DNA from 2 places in the Lactiplantibacillus sp. 30.2.29 genome. Region 1 is predicted to be linked to the other one. Evidence: predicted binding sites of a transcription regulator. Region 1 holds the regulator's gene; the other holds the start of a gene.
What was found. Region 1 encodes Rex, which represses fermentation and respiration genes when NADH is low (regulators of the CRP and FNR family bind a similar motif). Its sites were predicted from a motif close to TTGTGAANTANTTCACAA; they were not measured.

Region 1 (3,432 bases):
GTATTCTGGGCAAGGCCAAGTGTTTCTCAGAGTGTGAGGTTCAGACGGGTTGGGACTGAGGATTAGCCTAGCCAGGGCGTTAAGCGGTGCATTTCCGCTTGGCGTTCTGGCGTAGCTAACCGGAAGTCCCAGTCTGACCCGAACACGTTTCATCCATATTGCAGGAGACATGAAAGACCAGTATTTAAGACGTGGGCTTCGGCTTAAATCTGTGTCCACCACGTTCCGGCCATTGCCCAGAATGCCTGGAAGCCGGCTTAGGACGTCACCACAACAGTAGGTTTACGCAAATTCGCACTGTTTCCAGCGGGTCTCAGCTGGCGGGCTTGAACTCAGAAAACACCATGATTTAATCATGATTCATGATAAATTAACGAACACAATGCGTGTGTTAATGAAAAAATCGAACAAACTTTCAAAAAGGACGTGAGCTGATGGTTAATCGCCGCCAATCAATCTTAATTCTGATTATTTATTTTATTGTTTATGCGCTACCAAGCGTCTTAGTGGCCGCCTTTCATCAACTGGGGTCCCAAGTCTTCTTGATTCAAACGGTCGACTACTTGGTCGGCGCACTGCTATTGCTGTGGCTAGCACGCCGAATGACAGCCAAAAACGCCGTTGAGCAGCAGCGCAGTAACTGGCTGGTCGCCATTCTATGGGGCCTGATTGGGCTCGTCCTAGTCATTGTCGGCCAAGTTCTGATTCTTAAAATAACTGCGATGTTGGGGCAATCGACGGCTTCCAACAATACGTCGACCCTACTCACCGTTGGGCAACAATACCCGGTATTTTTCTTAGCCATTATCGTGGGTGCCCCAATTATGGAAGAAATCGTCTTCCGCAAGGTCATCTTTGGTAACTTGAGTGCGGTGACCGGCAAAATCGGGGCCGCCTTGATTTCGAGCTTTCTCTTCAGCCTCGCCCACGCGGACGGTCATCTAATTCTCTACGCCTTCGTTGGATTGCTGTTCTGCTGGCTTTATCAACATACCGGCCGAATTCAGACTTCGATGACGTCTCATATTTTGATGAACGCTGCGGTCGTTGTGCCGACGCTCTTGACTGCACTTCATTAGATTGCGTCGCTTATTCGTTCGTGGCATTAATTTAGACGTTCAAAAAAGCTTCTCCGAAAATTTATTTCAGAGAAGCTTTTTGGTATCATAATCTTGAGATGCATGCGCAGACTAATCTTCATCTTCGTCTGGTTCATCTTGACCGTTGTCACCCAATTGTTGACCATAATGTTCAATAAAGTAAATTAAGGTCTGTAATTCATTGGTTAAATCAACGTTTTGAACCCGCACTGTTTCTGGAACTGAGATCCGTAATGGGGTAAAGTTCATGATGCCTTTAACATTCGCATCAACTAACTCATCGGTAATCTTTTGAACAACCGTTGTTGGCACCGTTAAGATGGCAATTTCAATCTGTTGTTCGATCAATTGCTTTTTGAGTTCCGTCATTGGATAGACGGGAACCCCACTCTGGACCGTATTTGCAATGGCTTCATTAACATCAAAAGCCGCTGAGATCCGGACATTACTATTTTTATGGAAATTAAAATTCAACAGGGCGTGGCCTAAATTACCGACCCCAATCAGCGCGACGTTGGTTAGCGTGTCCTGATTTAGAATTTTTTTGAAAAATGCCAGCAGCGTTTCAACATCGTATCCATACCCGCGTTTACCGAGGGCCCCAAAATACGAAAAATCACGCCGAATCGTTGCTGAATCTACTTTAACCGCCTCGGACAATTCAGTTGACGATACCCGTTTCTTATCTGCGTCTAGTAAAATATTCAAATAGCGATAATAAATTGGTAATCGTTTTGCCGTTGCCCGTGGAATCTTTGTCTCTGCCATTCGGACGTTTCCTCCCAATCAAAAGTTTGTGAATTTGCTGACACTATTCTAGCATAACCTGCGACTTTGTGAAATAATAATTACTTATTATTCCGAATAATTGGGTCGAACCGTAACAATATGCTACAATTATCTCACGAATCAAATGTGAAAGGAGCTTAATAAAGCGTGATTTTACTACAAGTACAGCAAGTTATGCGGCGTTTTGGCGCCGATGTCTTGTTCGATAACGTACAAATGGACATCCAAGAACACGCCCGCGTTGCCTTAGTCGGCCGCAACGGTGCTGGTAAATCAACCTTACTTAAAATGATTGCCGGCGAGACCGTGCCTGACGAAGGCCAAATATCGATGCGCAAGGGTCTAACGATCGGTTACTTAGCTCAAGACCAAGGATTGGATAGTCAAAATACGATCTGGGAAGAAATGAGCAGCGTGTTTGCTGAACTACACGCCATTGAGAAGCGGATGCATGCGCTTGAAAATCAGCTCAGCGATCCCGCCATCATGAACGATGACCAGGCCTACCAACAAACCTTAAAAACTTACGACCAAGTTCAGACAGAATTTCAACAGAAAAATGGCTATGGCTACCAGGCCGAAATCCGTGGTGTCCTACACGGTTTTCAGTTCGATGCCGATGTTTATGACAAGTCGGTCACCGAACTTTCCGGTGGACAAAAAACTCAACTGGCCTTAGCAAAGCTACTGCTAGAAAAGCGCGATTTGCTGATCCTGGACGAACCGACCAACCACTTGGACGTCGAAACGTTGACGTGGCTGGAAAGTTACTTACAATCCTATTCCGGTGCCCTACTGATCGTCAGCCATGACCGTTACTTCCTAGACCGCGTCGTCAATGAAGTGTACGACCTGTCACATCACGAAATGGTACACTATACTGGGAACTACGACCAGTTTGTGCAAGAAAAGGCCGCTCGGATTCAAGCTCAGTGGAAGCATTACGAAAAGCAACAAGCCGAGATTAGCAAGCTTGAAGACTTTGTCAACCGGAATATCGTGCGGGCCTCGACGACCAAACGAGCTCAAGCGCGGCGGAAACAGTTGGCCAAGATGGACCGGATCGACCGTCCTGATAGTGATGAAAAAACGGCCCACTTCGGTTTTCACGCTGCGAAGCAAAGCGGCAACATCGTTTTGACCGTCAAGGATGCCGCAGTTGGTTACGACGGGCATATTCTGTCGGAACCGGATAACTTAAACGTTAAGAAGCACGAAGCCATTGCCATCGTGGGTCCAAACGGAATCGGTAAGTCGACTTTTCTCAAGAGTATCCTCGGCCAGATTCCGTTCATCAAAGGCCAGGCCGTCTTCGGTACCGGCGTTGTCACGGGCTACTATGACCAAGAGCAACGCAACTTAAATGACAAAAAGACCGTCTTAAGTGAACTCTGGGACGAACATCCCACCACGCCCGAGAAGGATATTCGGACGATTTTGGGAAGTTTCCTCTTCACGGGTGCCGATGTCGACAAACCGGTTCACGCCCTATCTGGTGGTGAACGGGCGCGGCTATTGCTGACGAAACTCGCGATGCAAAACG
Region 2 (3,432 bases), on a different contig from region 1:
CTTAGAACCAATCGAGTCAACGGATGCTTGATAAGCGCCTTTGAATGGCTTGATCGTTACATCGGTCTTGTCGACGTTCTTGATGATACCTTCGACCGCTTTAGCCGCAGTTTCTTCAGCCCCTTGAACGATTTGTGGGACTGGGCGTGGTTGGTCAGGTTCTTGGTAACTCGTTGAATCACCAGCTAAGAAGATGTTATCGCTGTCCTTAGCTTGCATGAATTCGTTGGCGACCAGCCGACCACCCCGTGGATTGGTTTCGATACCGAACTTCTTGACAATACTGTTGGCCCGCACACCGGCTGTCCAGATCAACGTATAAGTCTGAATCGGATCTTTGCCCTTTAAGTTGACGTGGTCTTCGAAAACTTCCGTAATCATGGAGTTGGTCATGATATCCACACCATGCTTCTTCATGTAGGTTTCAGCCTTACCAGCTTGCGTCCGATTGAGCATGTTGATGATGGTTGGGGCGGCTTCCACTAATTGTAAGGTGATCTCGCTCGGGTCGAGCTTGTTGTCCCGTGCTAAGACGTCCCGATATTCAATCAGTTCACCAATCAGTTCGGACCCTGTGAATCCGGAACCACAGACGGTGAACGTCAACATCGCTTTGCGTTTTGCAGGGTCGAGCTCTGCCGCGCCCCGCCGAATAATTGCTGATAAATGTGACCGCAAAGCCATCGCTTGTTCGAAGGACCACAATTCAAAGCCGTGTTCCTTAACCCCAGGCGTGCCGAAATCATTGGATTCACCACCAAGACTAATGAGCAGTTGGTCATATTGATAACTCCCATGCTCAGTTGTGACCGTCTGGGCATCCTTATCAATGCCGGTAACCGTATCCGTAACTAAACGGACATTTTTGCGTCGTGCGAACAACCGTTGCAAATCATATTGAATATGCTCAGGTTCCACCCGTTCCGTGGCAACTTCATGTAATTCAGTCATATACGTGAAGTATGAATGTCGGTCAATTAACGTAATCTCAACGTCCGGATTTTTCTTAAAATGCTTGGACAGTTTTTTGGTTGCGTAAACGCCAGCAAACCCCGCACCGACAACGACAATATTTTTCTTTGCCATTGCGTAACAACTCCCTTGAATAAATAGTGTAAAAAGATAATTCCACTAACAATTATAACGATAATGTAAGCGGTTGTCTATGGATTATGGGATAGAATGAATAATAAATCACATTATATGGAACCCAGAAAAAGTGGTATGATAGTTACGACCTAAAACGTTACCAAATGCGTCAATACTGGGACTAAATATCATTTATTTAATGAAATAGGATTGACTATTTGCAGGTAAAACGTTAAGATTAATGTGAATTTTTATACAAAAAAGGTTAGGAGTGGGATATCATGAAAATCAAATCAGTTATTACGGGTGCCTCGGTTGTGGCAATCTCCGCATTAGCTTTAGCAGGTTGTGGTAGCAGCTCTTCTAGTTCGAGCTCAAGTTCATCGAAGAAATCTTCTTCAAGTTCTTCAGCTAAGACAACGAAGGTTGCTAAATTAACCGCCGGCAGCAAAATGAAAGCGGGTACTTACGCGCTCGAAGAACAAAACTATTCACATGGCTACCGCACTAAGATGAGCATCACCGTCAACAATAAGGGGAAAATCACAAAGTCCAGTTATGACCAAGTGAACAAGAACGGCAAGTCCAAGGTTGACGATACTTCATATAACAAGCAAATGAAGAAGATCGCCGGTACCAACCCTAAGACTTACATGCCTAAGTTGAACAAGACGTTGACCGGCTCCGCTGCAACTGGTAACGTTGGTTCCATCGACGTTGTTACGGGTGCTACGGAATCTTCCAAGACGTTCCAAAACTACACGCAACAACTCGTTCAAGCTGCGCAAGCGGGTAACAAGTCCACCATCAAGATCGACAATGGCGCCAAGATGAAGGATGGCACTTACAAGCTGAACGAAAAGAACTACTCACATGGTTATAAAGTTACCTTTGCCATCACGGTCAAGGACAACAAGATTACTAAGTCTGAATATAACCAAGTTAATAAGAACGGCAAGTCCAAAGTTGACGATGCTGCTTACAACAAGCAGATGAAGAAGGTTGCTAAGACCAATCCTAAGACTTATCAACCAGCTTTGAACAAGTCCTTGGTCAAGAGCAGTGATCCAACTAAGGTTGACGTTGTGACGGGTGCGACTGAATCATCCAACACCTTCATTCTTTATGCGGAACAATTACAAAATGCCGCACAAAAGGGTGACACTAACACGATCACGGTTGACAACATGATTTTCTCTGAATAAGCAAGTTAACGATTAAATTTTTGAGGCCTGAGGCGCATGCTGAGGGCCTTTTGTTTTACTCAACCGAAATCAGACGACATATCTGGTGAAGGCTGAACTCGATTTGACCTTAAAAAGGGTCGCGGCGACTCAATCCGCATCACCGGATGGCGTCAATTTTGGTATAAATGTTAGGACAATTTTTGGTATAATGACGATTGAAATTATAAACTAGGGGAAGTATTGGGCATGAAGCTAAAAAAATGGATTCAAATTGGGTTAATTGCGGTACTGATTTTACCGCTGTCTGCTTGTGGAATCACTTCCAGTAAACAAAAAAACGCTAGCAGTCGGCCGAAGCCAACCAAGGTGATCAAGACACCGATCGAGGATACCCAGTTCATGATGGGGACCGTGGTGACGCTCCGGATTTATAATAAAGGGAAAGACAAGGTTTTGGACGGTGCTTTTAAGTTGCTGAAATCTGAAGCTAAAAAGATTACGGTCAATCAAAAAGGGTCCGAAATCGACAAAATCAACGCGGCTGCTGGTAAGCACCCGGTCACCGTTAGCAAGGACATCTATCCGATGATCAAAGCAGCCTATTACTACAGTGAAAATTCGGATGAATCCTTTGATTTAGCCATTGGACCAATCACGTCGCTCTGGCACATCGGTTTTTCGGATGCGAAGGTGCCGACGAAACAAGAAATTGCGACCAACGTCAAACTGGTCGACTATCGCCAAGTTAAATTGAACGATAAAAAACGGACGGTTTACCTGAAGAAAAAGGGGATGCAGCTTGACTTGGGCGGCATTGCGAAAGGCTACATGACTGATCAAGTGAAGACTTACTTGCTGGACCACGGCGTTTCTACGGCTATTATTGACCTTGGGGGTAATATTTATGTCTTAGGTGACAGTCCAAAGGGCACTAAGTCTGGCAATTGGACGGTCGGCATTCAAGACCCGAAAGCATCACGGGGCACGGCGATTGGCTCGTTACCGGCTAAGAATATGGCGATCGTGACTTCCGGTATTTACGAGCGTTACCTGAAAAAGAATGGTAAAGTTTACAGCCATTTGATGGATCCGCAAACCGGTGCGCCTTATCAGAATAACTTGATGGGTGTCTCGATCATTTCGAAAAAGTCAGTTG

Region 2: the regulator Rex is predicted to act here: its motif matches at 1,331-1,348, upstream of pplA (extracellular electron transfer flavoprotein PplA).

The regions. Positions count from the first base shown of each region.
Region 1 is NZ_JAGYGU010000015.1:31,485-34,916, reverse strand. Features, by position in the region: gene KGF65_RS09745 (CPBP family intramembrane glutamic endopeptidase) at 435-1,079, shown strand; gene KGF65_RS09740 (redox-sensing transcriptional repressor Rex) at 1,191-1,868, opposite strand; gene KGF65_RS09735 (ABC-F family ATP-binding cassette domain-containing protein) at 2,037-3,432, shown strand, end outside.
Region 2 is NZ_JAGYGU010000007.1:10,687-14,118, reverse strand. Features, by position in the region: gene KGF65_RS05170 (FAD-dependent oxidoreductase) at 1-1,086, opposite strand, end outside; gene pplA (extracellular electron transfer flavoprotein PplA) at 1,371-2,294, shown strand; gene KGF65_RS05160 (FAD:protein FMN transferase) at 2,523-3,432, shown strand, end outside.